DNA from 2 places in the Streptomyces sp. NPDC041129 genome. Region 2 is predicted to be linked to the other one. Evidence: riboswitches for the same ligand, from Rfam matches in the RefSeq annotation. Region 2 holds a riboswitch; the other holds the start of a gene.
The links. Region 2 has a riboswitch for cyclic di-AMP ahead of ACZ6B1_RS09725 (C40 family peptidase). Riboswitches for the same ligand answer to the same signal wherever they lie in the genome.

Region 1 (7,765 bases), on a different contig from region 2:
GGAAGGTGCCGCCGCTCAGCGCGACCTTGGTCAGCGGGGTGCTGGCGAAGGCCGGCGAGGACACCTGGGCGGCGTGCACTCCGGCGTCGTGGGCCAGTTGGAAGACCGTGGGGTACGGCTGCCATGGACGCGGCGGGGCCCACGGCTGCCAGCGGAGCTGGTTCATCAGCTCGCCGGTGGCCGGGTTGCGGACGGTGTAGCCGGGCAGGCCGTGCGCGCCGGGCGGCAGGCCGGTGCCGACCGAGGCCAGGGAGGTCGCGGTGGTGGCCGGGTAGCCGGCGGTGAGCGGGCGGCCGGTGCCGCCGCGCGAGCTGCCGAGCAGCGAGTTCAGGAAGGGGGCCTCGTCGGGGTGGGCCCTGAGCTGCTCCCAGCCGAGCCCGTCGACCAGGAAGACGCAGACCCGGTCGGCCGGGGTGAGTTCCCCGATGGTGGCGGTCATGCCGGGGACGCCGAGGCCCGCGGCCAGGGTGGGCAGCAGGTCGGCGAGCGAGCCGCTGCCGTACTGGGGCAGTGGCGCGGTGTCCAGGGCGAGTGGCTCCGGGTGGTCCCAGGCGGAGAGCTGCGCCATCAGCGCGTGGGGTCCGCGGTCGCCTCGGAGATGGCCTGTGCGAAGGCGAGCGCCTGGCGCACCGTCTCGGGGCCGTCGCCCGCCTCGCTCACCCGCAGGCTGAGGTCGTCCGCCGTGGAGCTGCCCGTGTAGCCGTGGTCGGCCTCGCAGTTGGGATCGCCGCAGGCGGCGGGCTCCAGGTCGATGCGGCTGACCGCGCCCCAGCCGATGGTCAGCACGATCTCGCGGGGCAGGGTGCCCGGCTTGTACTGCTCCGGGTTGGCGACCACCCGGCTGACCACGACGGACGAGATCCGGCCGAGCTTCACGGACTCCGTGGAGGTGGTGGCGTACGGCGTCGGGGAGGTGCTGTCGGCCGCCTGCTCGTCGGTGTGGCTGACGATGAAGCGGTTGCCGGTGAGGACCAGCACGGTCACGTGCCGGCGCACCTCGTTCTGGTCGAACGTCGTCTCCTGGTGGACCAGGTACGACCGGATGGGCTCGCCGCCCACGGCGGCCTCCACCGCCTCGGCCACGAGGGCCGGGTAGTAGCCGCTGCGCTCGATCGCCGCGCGGAGCCCCTGGGTCGTCGTACTGGTCTTGGCCATGGCGTCCATCCTAATCCGTGGGCGAGGGCGGTCCGGGCCAGTCGCCGTCGGCCGCGGTGGCCCGCCCCGCCGCGCGCGGCAGGGCCGTACGAAGGGCCCCGGCGGGCGGCCCGGCCGCTCCCCCCGCTCAGTACGCCGGCATGGTGCGCGGGCCGAGGTCGTCACGGGCGGGCGGCGGCGCGAGGCGCACGGTGGCGCCGAGGACGCTCACGCCCCGCTGGGCGACGACGACCGGCTCCAGGGTGACGGCCACCACCTCGGGATGGTCGTCCACCAGCCGGGACACGCGCAGCAGCAGCCGCCCCAGCGCGGGGGTGTCCGCGGGCGTGGAGCCGCGCCAGCCGAACAGCAGCGGCGCCGTGCGAATGGACCGCACCAGCGAGGTCGCGTCCCGGTCGGTCACCGGGACCAGCCGGTGCGCCATGTCGCCGAGCAGTTGCGAGGGGGCCCCGGCGAGCCCGAAGGACAGCACGGCGCCGGCCGCCGGGTCGATCACCGCGCGCACGACCGTGTCGACGCCCCTGGGCGCCATGCCCTGCACGACCGGCCGCAGCTCGTCGGGCTTTCCGAACAGCTCGGTCAACTCGGTGTACGAGCGGCGCAGTTGCTCCTCGTTCGCGAGGTCGAGGCGTACGCCGCCGAGGTCGGCGCGGTGCCGCAGGTGCGGGGCGGTGGCCTTGAGGGCCACCGGGAAGCCGAGGGTGCGGGCGGCCTCGGCGGCGGCGTCGGGGGTGGGCGCGGGCAGCGAGCGGCGGACCGGGATGCCGTACCTGCCGAGCAGTTCGCAGGTCTCCGCCTCCCCGAGGGTGAGCCCCTGCCCGCGTTCGAGCAGGACGCCGATCAGTTCGGCGGCGCCCTTCTCGTCGATGTCGTCGTACTCCGGGACCTTGCCGGGATCGGCGGCCTCGCGCCGCCACTGTCCGTACTTCACGGCCTCGGCGAGGGCGCGGACGGCTCGCTCGGCGGCGGGGTAGGCGGGGATGAGACGGGTCCCGTCCTCCGCGGGAGCGCCCGGCACGTCGGGCACCGCGGCCGGCGGTCGCCGCCCGGGGCGGGAGGGTCCGGTGCCCTCCGGGGCGCCGGGTGCCTGCGCGGGCCGGGGTGCGGCGTGCGCGGCGCCCGGAGCCTGCGGGGCCGTGCTCGCCGCGGCCGACAAAGCCTCCGCGAGCCCGCCGAGTTCCACGTGCACCACGAGCACGGGTTTGCCGGACACCCCGGAGGCCGCCGACCGCAGCGCCTCGGCCAGTTCGGCGTCGCCGGGCGAGCCCTCCCCGATCGCCGGGATCGCCGTGACGACGACCGCGTCGCAGGTGCCGTCCGCCAGTGCCCTCGACAGCGCGCGGTGGAAGTCCTCCGCGGTCGCGGCGGTGGTCAGGTCCAGCGGGGGTGAGGGCCGCAGTCCCTCCGCGAGACAGCGGTCGTACGTCAGCAGGCCCAGCGACTCGGAGTTTCCGAGGATCGCCACCCGGGGCCCGGCGGGCAGCGGCTGCCGGGCCAGCAGCAGGCCCGCGTCGACCAGCTCGGTGATCGTGTCGACCCGGATGACGCCGGCCTGCCGGAGCAGCGCCGACACGGTCGCGGGCGGCAGCCGCGTCGCCCGTACCGCGTGTCCCTGTGGCGCGGATCCGGCCCCCTGCACCACGACCAGCGGCTTGGCCGCCGCCGTGCGCCGGGCGAGGCGGTTGAACTTGCGGGGGTTGCCGATGGACTCCAGGTACATCAGGGCGACGTCGGTGTCGGGGTCGTCGTACCAGTACTGGAGGACATCGTTGCCCGAGACGTCGGCCCGGTTGCCGGACGACACGAAGGTGGACACACCCGTGACGCCCGTGACCCCTCCGCCGCGCCGGTGCAGCCGGGACAGCAGGGCGATGCCGATGGCACCGGACTGGGCGAACAGGCCGATGCGGCCGGCCCGGGGCATCTCCGGGGCCAGCGAGGCGTTCAGCCGGACGCCGGGCGCGGTGTTGATGATCCCGAAGGCGTTGGGTCCGATGATCCGCATGCCGTACGCGCGCGCCTGCCGCACCAGGGCCCGCTGCCGCTCGCGTCCCTCGGGCCCGCTCTCGGCGTATCCGGCGGACAGCACCACGAGTCCCTGCACCCCGTGCTCGCCGCACTCGGCGACGACCGCGGGCACGTGCTCGGCCGGGACGGCCACGACGGCGAGGTCGACGGGGCCCTCGATGTCCCGCACCGAGCGGTGCGCGGGCACCCCGTCGACCTCCTCGAGGTCCTCGGCGAAGGCCTTGTTCACGGCGTGCAGCCCGCCCCGGTAGCCGGCCTCCCGGATGTTGCCGAGGACGCCGCGGCCGACTCCGCCGGGCGTGCGGCCGACGCCGACGACGGCGACGGAGCCGGGCGCCAGCAGCCGGCGTACCGAGCGGGCCTCGGCGCGCTGCTCCCGCGCGCGCTGTACGGCGACCGAGCGGTCGGTGGGCTCGAGGTCGAACTCCAGCCGTACGACGCCGTCCTCGAAGCTGCGCTTCTGGGTGTATCCGGCGTCCGTGAACACCTTGATCATCTTGGTGTTGGCGGGCAGCACCTCGGCGGCGAAGCGCCGGATGCCCCGCTCGCGGGCGACGGCCGCGACGTGCTCCAGCAGGGCGGACGCGACGCCGCGGCCCTGGTGGGCGTCCTGGACCAAAAAGGCCACCTCGGCCTCGTCGGCGGGCACGGACGCGGGCATGCCGTCGGCGCCGATGCGGTCGTAGCGTACGGTGGCGATGAACTCGCCGCCGATCGTGGCTGCGAGTCCCACCCGGTCCACGAAGTCGTGGTGAGTGAAGCGGTGGACGTCCTTGGCGGACAGACGTGGGTACGGCGCGAAGAAGCGGTAGTACTTCGACTCGTCCGAGACCTGCTCGTAGAAGCTGACCAGGCGGTCGGCGTCATCAACGGTGATGGGCCTGATGCGCGCGGTACCCCCGTCGCGCAGCACCACGTCCGCCTCCCAGTGAGCGGGGTACTCGTGCCGGTCCTGCCGGTCCGCCGGGCTCTGCATGCGCCCCAGGGTACGGCTCGCGTACGGCGACGTCGCGAGGCAGTCTGTGGAGGACGACAAGCCGGATCGAGGCCGCGGTCCGGCGGCACACCGCAGCGGGACACAGGACCGCTCGGGGCACGCTTCGCGATATGGGAAACTGGTCTAGACAACCCTGAACACCGAAGGGCAGCAACACATGGCTGAGCGCCGCGTCAACGTCGGCTGGGCCGAGGGCCTCCACGCCCGCCCCGCCTCCATCTTCGTCCGAGCCGCCACGGCCACAGGCGTCCCGGTGACGATCGCCAAGGCCGGGGGCAACCCCGTCAACGCGGCCTCCATGCTGGCCGTTCTGGGTCTGGGCGCCCAGGGCGGCGAGGAGATCGTCCTCGCCTCCGACGCCGAGGGCGCGGACATCGCCCTGGACCGTCTGGCCAAGCTGGTCGCCGAGGGCCTCGAGGAACTGCCCGAGACGGTCTGAGCGCGAGCTCACGAGAAACACCGGAGCCGTGCCACCCCTTTCCGGGCGGCACGGCTCCGCCGTTTCACCGGCCGAATGGGTCGCACGGGAAAGCCGCACGGGAAATTCGGGCAGCGGAAATACGCCGCCCCAGAATTCCCCCCTCTTTGTATACGGCCCTCGTGTTAATGCCGCGGGCCCGACATGTTTACAGGATGTTGCGAAGTCCTCACACGGTCCGGGCGGCCCTCGCCGCCGGAAAAGCGCAACCGGTGCGCGACCGTCGCGCGCTCGGTGTGCAGAGCCGTGAGCGCACGCGCGCGTTCGCCGTCGCCGCGGGCCACCGCGTCCACGATCGCGCCGTGCTCGGCCCAGGAGTCCACCGGGCTCGGTGGGGCCGCCACCGCGTACATCCAGGCGATCTTGTGCCGGAGCTGGGTCAGCATCGATGTCAGCGAGGGGCTGCCGGATGCCTGGGCGAGCGTCTCGTGGAACCAGCCCCCCAGCGCGCGCAGATCCTCGCTGTTGCCCCTCCTGGCCCGCTCCTGGCCCAGCCTGACGAGGCCGCGCAGCACCTTCAGATGGGCCTCGGTGCGCCGCTGGGCGGCCCGGGAGGCGCCGAGCGGCTCCAGGAGCATGCGCATCTCCAGCAGGTCGGCGGCCTCCTGATCGGTCGGCTCGGCCACGCACGCGCCCGCGTGCCGCCGGGTCACCACGAAGCCCTCCGCCTCCAGGGTGCGCAGGGCCTCACGGACGGGGACACGCGAGACGCCGTAGCGGCGGGCCAGGACTTCCTCGGTGAGCCGGCCGCCGCGCTCATGGACACCTGCGACGATGTCGTCCCGGATCGCCGTGCACACCGAGTGCGCCGGAATACGCATGACCGACCTCCGCCTTAATCCCCGTGAAACGCCGACGATGGACGTGTTGATCCGTGACTCTATTCCAAGGGAGCGGAATTTCCGACGGCGAGCCGGAATCCATGCATACTTTTTGGCCGGACGGCTTGACGGACGCCCTCGAAAACGGCGAAAGCCCCGGCTCGGTGAGCCGGGGCTTTCGGTTGTCCGCGCGGGAGGGGTCAGACGTTCACGCCGTGCTTGCGGAGGTAGGCGATGGGGTCGACGTCCGAGCCGTACTCGGGGCTCGTGCGGGCCTCGAAGTGGAGGTGCGGGCCGGTGACGTTGCCGGTCGCGCCGGAGAGGCCGATCTGCTGGCCCGGAATCACCTTCTGGCCCACCGTGACGCCGATGGACGACAGGTGGCCGTACTGGGTGTACATGCCGTCGGCCATCCGGATCACGATCTGGTTGCCGTACGCCCCGCCCCAGCCGGTGGAGACGACGGTGCCGGCGCCGACCGCGTGCACGGAGGTGCCGCTGGCGGCGTGGAAGTCGATGCCCGTGTGCGAGCCGGAGGACCACAGGGAGCTGCTGGCCTGGTAGGCCGTGGAGACGTACGAGTGCACGATCGGGGCGACGAAGGCGTTCAGGCGCTTGCGCTCGGCCTCACGGGCGGCGCGCGCCGCGGCCTCGCGTTCCCTCTTCGCCTCGGCGGCGGCCGCCTTTGCGGCGGCCTCCTCGGCCGCCTGGCGCTCGGCGGCCTGGGTCTGGGCGGCGGCCTGCTCGTCGATCTGCTCGGCGACCTCGTCGCTCACGCTGATCACCGGCGTGAGACCGGTCTGCTCGACTGGCCTTTCCGCGGCGAGCGCCGGGGAGGCCGCGAGGGTGCCGATGACACCCGTGGTGGTGAGGGCCGCTACACCCGCCGCCTGAGCGGTGGTGCGCTTGACGCGGCCGGGCTTGCGGTGCTTCCCGGAGGCGCACATGAACGCCATGAAGTGGCTGGTCCTTTCCTTCCCTCTCGCCTACCGGGTTAGCTGACGGGTTCGGAGCAGGAAGGTCTCCTACGGACCCCCTCGCTCGCGCGCGGGCGTCCGATTCACCCCAGGGACTGCGATGGGTCCCCGGCTCCCCTGGCTCGCGCCGTACGGGGACTCGGCGATGACTGTCCGGTGCCGCGGGCGCGGCGCACTGCCTGACGGACAGCCCGGACGACGCTAAGCGGCCCGGTCTTCGGCACCCAAACGGATCCGGTCTTTTGTAGCGCATCCCACAGGGCAGACAGGCAACCTCCGCCTCAATTCGGACATTCGAACAAGGGCGGCTCCCCCGTTTCGGGAAGGACCGCGCACGCAATGGGGACCTGACGGCCCGTCGGCCGCGAGGTCCCCACGCGCGCGTGACGCCGTACGGCCGCTACTCGGCGGTGACGACGGTGACTTCGCCGATGCCGAGCGCCTTCACGGGCTCCTTGATCTGCGCCGCGTCACCGACGAGGACCGTCACCAGGCCGTCCACGGGGAAGGCGCTGACGACCGCCGCGGTGGCCTCCACGGTGCCGGTGGCCGCGAGCTGCTGATACAGCGTCGCCTGGAAGTCGTCGGGCAGGTGCTGCTCGACCTGGTCGGCCAGGGTGCTCGCGACGGCCGCCGCGGTCTCGTACTTCAGCGGCGCCACCCCGACCAGGTTCTGCACGGCGACGTCCCGCTCGGCGTCGGTGAGGCCCTCCGCCGCGAGGGTGCGCAGCACCTTCCACAGGTCGTCGAGCGCCGGTCCGGTGTTGGGGGTGTCCACGGAACCGCTGATGGCGAGCATCGCGGCGCCGGTGCCGTCCGGGGCGGACCGCAGGACCTGACCGAAGGCGCGCACGCCGTAGGTGTAGCCCTTCTCCTCGCGCAGCACGCGGTCCAGGCGGGAGGTGAGGGTGCCGCCGAGGCAGTAGGTGCCGAGCACCTGGGCGGGCCACACCCGGTCGTGCCGGTCGGGGCCGATCCGGCCGATGAGGAGCTGCGTCTGGACGGCGCCGGGCCGGTCGACGATGACGACACGGCCGGTGTCGTCGGCGGTCACCGGCGGCACCGGGCGCGGCTCGGCGGGGGTGCCGGACCAGGCGCCCAGGGTGTCGGCGAGCAGCGCGTCCAGATCGATGCCGGTGAGGTCGCCGACCACGACCGCGGTCGCCGTCGCGGGTCGGACATGACGGTCGTAGAAGGCGCGGACCGCGCCCGCGTCGATCTTCTCGACCGTCTCCTCGGTGCCCTGCCGCGGGCGCGACATGCGCGCGGCGGCCGGGAACAGCTCCCTGGAGAGCTCCTTGGCGGCGCG
Region 2 (7,765 bases):
CCGAGGCGAACGGCACGGCGGGAGCGGCGGAGCCGGCCGGGTCCGGCACGGCCGGGAAACGGCATGTGCGCGTGGTGCTCGTGGACGACCACCGTATGTTCCGCACCGGCGTGCAGGCCGAGATCGGGCAGACCGCCGAGACCGGGGTCGAGGTGGTCGGCGAGGCCGCGGACGTCGACCAGGCGGTCTCGGTCATCACCGCGACCCGGCCCGAGGTGGTCCTGCTCGACGTCCACCTGCCAGGTGGCGGCGGCGTAGAAGTACTGCGCCGGTGTGCCGCGTTGACGGCGGACGCGGAGCGGCCGGTCCGCTTCCTCGCCCTGTCCGTCTCCGACGCCGCGGAGGACGTGATCGGTGTGATCCGCGGCGGTGCCCGCGGCTACGTCACCAAGACCATCACCGGCACCGACCTGGTCGACTCGGTCTTCCGGGTCCAGGAGGGCGACGCCGTCTTCTCGCCGCGCCTGGCCGGGTTCGTCCTGGACGCCTTCGCCTCCACCGACGCCCCGCCGGTCGACGAGGACCTGGACCGCCTCACCCAGCGCGAACGGGAGGTGCTGCGCCTGATCGCCCGCGGCTACGCCTACAAGGAGATCGCCAAGCAGCTCTTCATCTCCGTCAAGACGGTCGAGTCCCATGTCTCGGCGGTCCTGCGCAAACTCCAGCTCTCCAACCGCCACGAGCTGACCCGCTGGGCCACGGCACGCCGGCTGGTCTGAGCCGCCGTCACGCCACCCGTGTCGCCCCCGCGAACGGCATCTCGTCGACGGGGGCCACCCGGACCGGCGCCGACGGGTTCGGGGCGTGGATCATCCGGCCGTTGCCGATGTAGATGCCGACATGGCTGATGCCCGAGTAGAAGAAGACCAGGTCGCCGGGTTGGAGCTGGGAGCGGGGCACCCGCCGGCCCGCGTTGATCTGGGCGTAGGTGGTGCGGGGCAGGGAGATGCCCGCGGAGCGGTAGGCGGCCTGCACCAGTCCCGAGCAGTCGAAGGCGCTGGGCCCGGTCGCGCCCCACACATAGGGACTGCCGAGCTTCTGGTAGGCGTAGGCGACGGCCGCGGCCGCCCGGGAGTCGGAGGCGGCGACGGACCCCGCCTGCTCCAGGGCCGCCCGGGTGTCCGAGGCGGAGCGCGAGGCGTGCCCGGCGGTGGTGCCGTCGCCGGCGATCCGTGACCGCTCCGGGGGAGTGAGCCGTGCCAGCAGCCTGCGCGCCTCGCCGAGTTTCGCGGTGACGGTCTGCTTGTGACCTCGTGCCTCCGCCTGCCGCGACCGCAGTGACTTCAGCTCGACACGTGAGGCGCCGCGCAACTGCTCGATCTCGCGGAGCTGTTCCCGCACCCGCGCCACCGTCCCGGCCTGCCGGTCGCCCGCCCGCTCCGCGAACGCGGCCCCGTCCAGGTAGCGGTCCGGATCGCTGGACAGCGCGAGCTGCCAGGAGGGGTCGATCGCGCCGTCACGGTACTGCGCCGCCGCCAGTGAACCGAGCGCGTCACGTGCCGTGTTGAGCTTCTGCTGCCTGCGGGCGGCCTCGTCCCGCAGCGAGTTCAGCCGCCGCTGGGCGGCGTCCGCCTTCTCCTTCGACCCGTTGTACTTCTCGGTGGCGGCCTCCGCCTCCTGGTACAGCTTGTCGACCTTGGCCTTCACCTCGGCCGGCGTCAGCTGCGGCTCGGCGTTGCCCGTGCCCTCCAAGGCCGTCGCGGTGGCCGCGCCCGCCAGGGCGAGGGTGACGGCCGTGCGGGCCGTGTTACCGCCGAGCGAGCGCTGTCGGGGCTTGCGGTGCGCTGCCACCTGGACCGTCACGTCCTTCCATGGGACCTCTGCGGCCGAGCGGTAGGGGTGTCCGGCGGCCGCCCGCACAGGGGAACGGGCCGCCGCTGGACCTTTCTCGGCGGAGGTGGCCGGCGGCCGCCCCTGGCCCGGGCGGCGGTGGGAAGCCGGTCACCTGGGGGAGGACGCTAGGCCGGACTGTGACAGGTTGGTAACGCACTGTACGGAAGTGGCCGAGGCGGACCGAGCTGCACCTGTGCGTGATCGCATTGCCGGGCCATGGCTGTCGCCTTCACGCTGCGTAGTGACCGAAGCGCGGATTGAGGGGCCCACGGGGACCGTGTGGTGCTATGCGGCGCATATATGCAAGATCCCTCGCGTGGAGAGCGGCCGTCGACGGGCCCGGTGACCGGCCGTCCGGGACCCCCTCATAGGCTCCGGGTCATGGACGTACTCATCCATCTCCTCGTCGGCCTGCACATCATCGGCATCGCCGCGCTGCTCGGCGGTTTCCTCACCCAGATGAAGGCGATGGGCCGGGGCACGGCCCGGTTCGTCCCCGGGATGCTGCACGGCGCGTTCACCATGCTGGTCACCGGCGTGGCCCTGGTCGGGCTCAACGAGGCCGACGGCCACCACGTCAACACCTTCAAGATCGGGGTGAAGCTGGCCCTGCTGATCGTGATCCTCGGGCTGGTCTACGTCCAGCGCGACGAGGAGCAGGTGGACAAGCGCGTCTTCGGGCTCGTAGGCCTGCTGACCATGGCGAACATCTTCATCGCCGTGCTGTGGACGTGAGCCTCAGCGCGCCTTGACGAGGCCGGCGCGGGCGGCGAGCACCGCGCCGGCCGCGACCGCCAGCCACACCGCCACTGCCAGCCACAACAGCGCCTCGCCCAACCCCCGCAGCCACTCGATGCCCAGGACCGCCGCGACCGACAGGACCGACGCCGCCGTCATGCCCAGCGGGAAGACGGTCGACCACCGCCGCACGTCGAAGCGCAGCCGCGGCCGGGCCACCTCGGCGGCCAGCAGGACCAGGCAGCAGGCGAGGTCCAGGACCAGCAGCGCGGCGGTGACATTGCGCAGCACGCCCCGGTCGTCGTCGTTCCACAGGTACAGCCGCGCACTGTCGGCGGCCAGCAGCTTCGCCCCGGCCAGCGCCGAGATGGCGAGCGCCCCGCCCGCGATCCAGTGGTCGCCGGCACCCTCCAGCACCTGCCGCGGGTCGAAGCGCGCCAGCGCCAGGCCGTAGAGGACCAGGCCCAGCCAGAACAGCACCAGCGCGGCGTGCGCGAGCCATGCCGTGGTCTCGGCCGCGGCCAGTGTGGCCGCCAGCACCGCGAGCCCCTGTGTGGCCACACAACACAGGAAGACCGCACCCGGCATGCGCCGTCCCCAGTGCCGTACGACGAGAAGCAGCAGCGCCGGCCACATCAGTACCGCCAGCGCCAGGGCGGCCTCGGCCAGGGTCTGCCAACCGAGCAGCGAGAGCCGGGTGCCGAGCACCGCCGTGGCGGCGACGGCGGTGAGCGCGCCCGGGCTCTTCGCCTCGGCCAGCCACAGCGGCCGCTGCGTCACCAGCCGTACGGCGAAGTCGGCGGCGAGCGCCACCCAGGCGAGGCAGGCCAGCCACAGGAAGACCAGCGACACCGCCTCGGGACCGGTCAGGTGCAGACCCACCGACACGATGCCGCTCGCCATGACGGCGGCCCCCGCCGCCGGCGGTCGCCCCGCCCACCACGTACGCAGACAAGAGAAGCCGGGCATGGGCATGCGCCCGATGCTAGGGAGCGGCGACGCCCGCGCCCGCGGGGCACGCGCGCGCAGGGCCCGAAAAGAGCACCGTCAGGCCGGACGCACCACCCGGTGGACGACCGACTCGCCCGCAAGGTGGACCGGCTCCTCGCGCACGTACGCACCGGGGCGCGGGGCGTGGATCATCGTTCCGTCGCCCGTGCACAGACCCACATGGCTGTTGTCGTTGTGGAAGAAGACCAGATCACCGGGGCGCGCGTCGGCGAGCGGGACGGCGGTGCCCATGGCGGCCTGGTCACGCGCGGCACGCGGCAGGGTCACGCCGGCGGCCTTCCATGCGGCCTGGGTGAGGCCCGAGCAGTCGTAGGAGCCGGGCCCGCTGGCACCTGAGACGTACGGCTTGCCGATCTGGGCGCGGGCGAAGGCGATCGCCTTCTCGGCCTTGGTGACGGGGGCCGGCGGGGTGACGGCCGGCACGCTCACCGGCCGCGCCGCGGACCGCGGCCGCTCCGGGGCACGGACCGGGACCGAAGGCGGAGCCAGGACCGAGGTGAGAGCCGGATCCGGAGCGGGGATCGAGCCGAGAGCGGGGTCCGGAGCCGGGACCGCAGGAGGAGCCGGAGCCGGGACCGCAGGAGGAGCTGGAGCCGGTTCCGGGACCGGAGCCGTCCGCCGGGACAGCAACTCGCGCGCGGTGGCGAGCTTGTGCTGGACGGCCGCCTTGGCCGCCTTCACGTCGTACGGCGCGGTGACCGGCGCCTCGGGGGCCCTGGGGGCCTTCCCGCGCTCGGCCGCGCCCTTCACCCGGGAGGCCAGCCGGTTCATCAGCCGGCTCTGGGCGAAATGGTCCTCCGGGTACTCCGCGAGCAGCGAGCCGGCCGCCTCGGGAGCCGCGGCGAACGGAGCCAGCCCCTCGCGGGCCTTCGTGAACAGGCCCGGCCGCCGGACGGTCTCCCCGCGTGGAGCCTCGGCGCGAGCCCGCTGCACGGCCGCGGGTTCCTCCTCCGGGTCCGCCCTGCGGTACAGCTCGTCGATCTTCTTCTCGATCTCCTCCACACTCGGCCTGCCGTCGCCCGTGGAGGAGGCGGAGGCCGAAGCGGCCCCGGCCGTCTGGGACAGGACGGCCACGGAGGTGAGGGCGGCGGTGGCCAGGACGGGGGTGCGGATGCCCGTCCCGCGGGTTCCCGGGGGACCCGGCTTGCGGTGCGACGCCAAGGGTGGCGACTCCTTCCAACGTGCCGCCTACCGGGTTAGCTGTCGGGTTCGGGCGGGTGGTTCGGAAGGGTTGCCCTACGGCGTCGTCCCGGGCGGGAGTCGGCCGATTCACCCCAGGATCGGTGGGTCCCCGGCTCCGGCCGCCGCGAAGGGGGGGCACCGGACTCGGCGGAGGCCGCGCGGCCCGGCGAGGTTCGCCGGTGGGGGTCGTGCGGCCTGACGGCAACCTAGCCAACTCGTGTGACTCCTGTGAAGGTTGCTGTGCCATATGTCCGATACATTTCCGTGACCCGGGGCCGGTTTCATACGCGCGTGACAAGGCGCTTTCGCTGTGTGAGGAGTTCGGCAGCCCCCTTCGCGCGATGGCCGACGCGCCGGCACGGCGTGCTGTCGCGGACCTCACGGGCTCCGACTTTCCGGTGCCGGGACCGGTTGTCGGTGCGGCCCCCTAGACTCGTAGAGCGATGAGCAGCCTCTTTGACGACAGCTTCCTGGCGGACCTCCAGGCCCCTCGCGGGCACGCGGAGGAGCCCCCGCCGCCGCCCGAGGACGATCACGCTCCGGAGCCCCTTCCGGACGATCTGTTCGGCGGGAAGTTCGACGTGCCGCCGGACCGGGACACCCACTACCGCGACGGCGCCCCGCGTCCCGTGATCGACCCGGACGCGCTGCTGCGGGGGCTGAACGACAACCAGCGCGCCGCGGTCGTACACGCCGGCTCGCCGCTGCTCATCGTGGCCGGCGCGGGCTCCGGCAAGACCCGTGTGCTCACCCACCGCATCGCGCATCTGCTCGCCGCGCGGAACGTGCACCCGGGCCAGATCCTCGCGATCACCTTCACCAACAAGGCCGCCGGCGAGATGAAGGAGCGGGTCGAGCAGCTCGTCGGCCCGCGCGCCGGCGCGATGTGGGTGATGACCTTCCACAGCGCGTGCGTGCGCATCCTGCGGCGCGAGTCGAAGAGGCTCGGCTTCACATCGTCCTTCTCGATCTACGACGCCGCCGACTCCAAGCGCCTGATGGCCCTGGTCTGCCGCGACCTCGACCTCGACCCCAAGCGCTACCCGCCGAAGTCCTTCAGCGCCAAGATCAGCAACCTGAAGAACGAGCTGATCGACGAGGAGGACTTCGCCGCCCAGGCCACCGACGGCTTCGAGAAGACCCTCGCCCAGGCCTACGCGCTCTACCAGTCACGGCTGCGCGAGGCCAACGCGCTGGACTTCGACGACCTGATCATGACGACGGTCAACCTGCTGCGCGCCTTCCCGGACGTCGCCGAGCACTACCGCCGCCGCTTCCGGCACGTCATGGTCGACGAGTACCAGGACACCAACCACGCCCAGTACGCCCTCGTACGGGAGCTGGTGGGCACCGGGCAGCACGACGAGGACGTACCGCCCGGCGAGTTCGACCTGCCGCCCGCCGAACTCTGCGTGGTGGGCGACGCGGACCAGTCGATCTACGCCTTCCGGGGTGCGACGATCCGCAACATCCTCCAGTTCGAGGAGGACTACCCGGACGCGACGACGATCCTGCTGGAGCAGAACTACCGCTCCACGCAGACCATCCTGTCCGCCGCCAACGCGGTCATCGAGCGCAACGAGTCCCGCCGCCCGAAGAACCTGTGGACCAACGCCGGCCAGGGCGCGCGGATCACCGGCTACGTCGCCGACACCGAGCACGACGAGGCCCAGTTCGTCGCCGACGAGATAGACCGCCTCACCGACGCGGGCGAGGCGAAGGCCGGGGACGTCGCCGTCTTCTACCGCACCAACGCCCAGTCCCGTGTCTTCGAAGAGGTCTTCATCCGCGTCGGCCTGCCCTACAAGGTCGTCGGCGGCGTCCGCTTCTACGAGCGCAAGGAGGTCCGGGACGTCCTCGCCTACCTGCGTGTCCTCGCCAACCCCGAGGACTCGGTGCCGCTGCGCCGCATCCTCAACGTGCCCAAGCGCGGCATCGGCGAGCGGGCCGAGGCGATGATCGACGCCCTCTCCCAGCGCGAGAAGATCAGCTTCCCGCAGGCGCTCAAGCGGGTGGACGAGGCCTACGGCATGGCCGCGCGCTCCACCAACGCGGTCAAGCGGTTCAACACGCTGATGGAGGACCTGCGGACCGTCGTGGAGTCCGGCGCCGGACCGGCGACCGTGCTGGAGGCCATACTCGAACGCACCGGCTACCTGGCCGAGTTGCAGAGCTCCACCGACCCGCAGGACGAGACCCGTATCGAGAACCTCCAGGAACTCGCGGCGGTGGCCCTGGAGTTCGAGCAGGAGCACGCCGAGGGAGAGACGGGCACGCTCGCCGACTTCCTGGAGCGGGTCGCGCTGGTCGCCGACTCGGACCAGATCCCGGACGAGGAGGACGGCGACGGCGTCATCACCCTGATGACCCTGCACACCGCCAAGGGCCTGGAGTTCCCGGTCGTCTTCCTGACCGGCATGGAGGACGGCGTCTTCCCGCACATGCGCGCCCTCGGCCAGACCAAGGAACTGGAGGAGGAACGGCGCCTGGCGTACGTGGGCATCACCCGCGCGCGGGAGCGGCTGTACCTCACCCGGTCGGCAGTGCGCAGCGCCTGGGGCCAGCCGTCGTACAACCCGCCCTCCCGCTTCCTGGAGGAGATTCCGGCCGCCCACATGGAGTGGAAGCGGACCGGAGGGGCCTCACCGGTGTCCTCCGGTCCTGCCGCCGGGGTCGCCGCGTCGCTGTCCTCCTCCCGTTCCCGCTCCTCGGCGTCGGGCGCGTCCGGGTTCGCCACCCGGCGGTCGGCCGAGAAGCCGGTGGTCGCCCTGGCCGTCGGGGACCGGGTCACGCACGACCAGTTCGGTCTGGGCACGGTCGTCGGGGTCAAGGGCACCGGTGGCAACGCCGAGGCGACGATCGACTTCGGGGACACCAAGCCGAAGCGGCTGCTGCTGCGGTACGCGCCCGTCGAGAAGCTCTAGACGACCCGTCGGGCAGCGCCGGACGACAGGAGCCCCGCCGGTCGGCGGGGCTCACGTCATTCGTCCGTCTCTCCGAG

Region 1: linked by a shared signal. The riboswitch ahead of ACZ6B1_RS31765 (M23 family metallopeptidase) and the one ahead of ACZ6B1_RS09725 (C40 family peptidase) in region 2 are both predicted to bind cyclic di-AMP.

What each region holds. Positions count from the first base shown of each region.
Region 1 is NZ_JBVIYV010000013.1:80,787-88,551, forward strand. It holds gene ACZ6B1_RS31740 (alkaline phosphatase family protein) at 1-568, opposite strand, end outside; gene ACZ6B1_RS31745 (DUF5998 family protein) at 568-1,164, opposite strand; gene ACZ6B1_RS31750 (bifunctional acetate--CoA ligase family protein/GNAT family N-acetyltransferase) at 1,283-4,159, opposite strand; gene ACZ6B1_RS31755 (HPr family phosphocarrier protein) at 4,338-4,619, shown strand; gene ACZ6B1_RS31760 (GntR family transcriptional regulator) at 4,784-5,479, opposite strand; gene ACZ6B1_RS31765 (M23 family metallopeptidase) at 5,680-6,435, opposite strand; cyclic di-AMP (ydaO/yuaA leader) riboswitch at 6,448-6,611, opposite strand; gene ACZ6B1_RS31770 (M16 family metallopeptidase) at 6,857-7,765, opposite strand, start outside.
Region 2 is NZ_JBVIYV010000002.1:319,295-327,059, forward strand. It holds gene ACZ6B1_RS09705 (LuxR C-terminal-related transcriptional regulator) at 1-719, shown strand, start outside; gene ACZ6B1_RS09710 (C40 family peptidase) at 727-1,791, opposite strand; gene ACZ6B1_RS09715 (hypothetical protein) at 2,215-2,568, shown strand; gene ACZ6B1_RS09720 (tellurite resistance/C4-dicarboxylate transporter family protein) at 2,572-3,546, opposite strand; gene ACZ6B1_RS09725 (C40 family peptidase) at 3,619-4,743, opposite strand; cyclic di-AMP (ydaO/yuaA leader) riboswitch at 4,752-4,924, opposite strand; gene pcrA (DNA helicase PcrA) at 5,208-7,688, shown strand.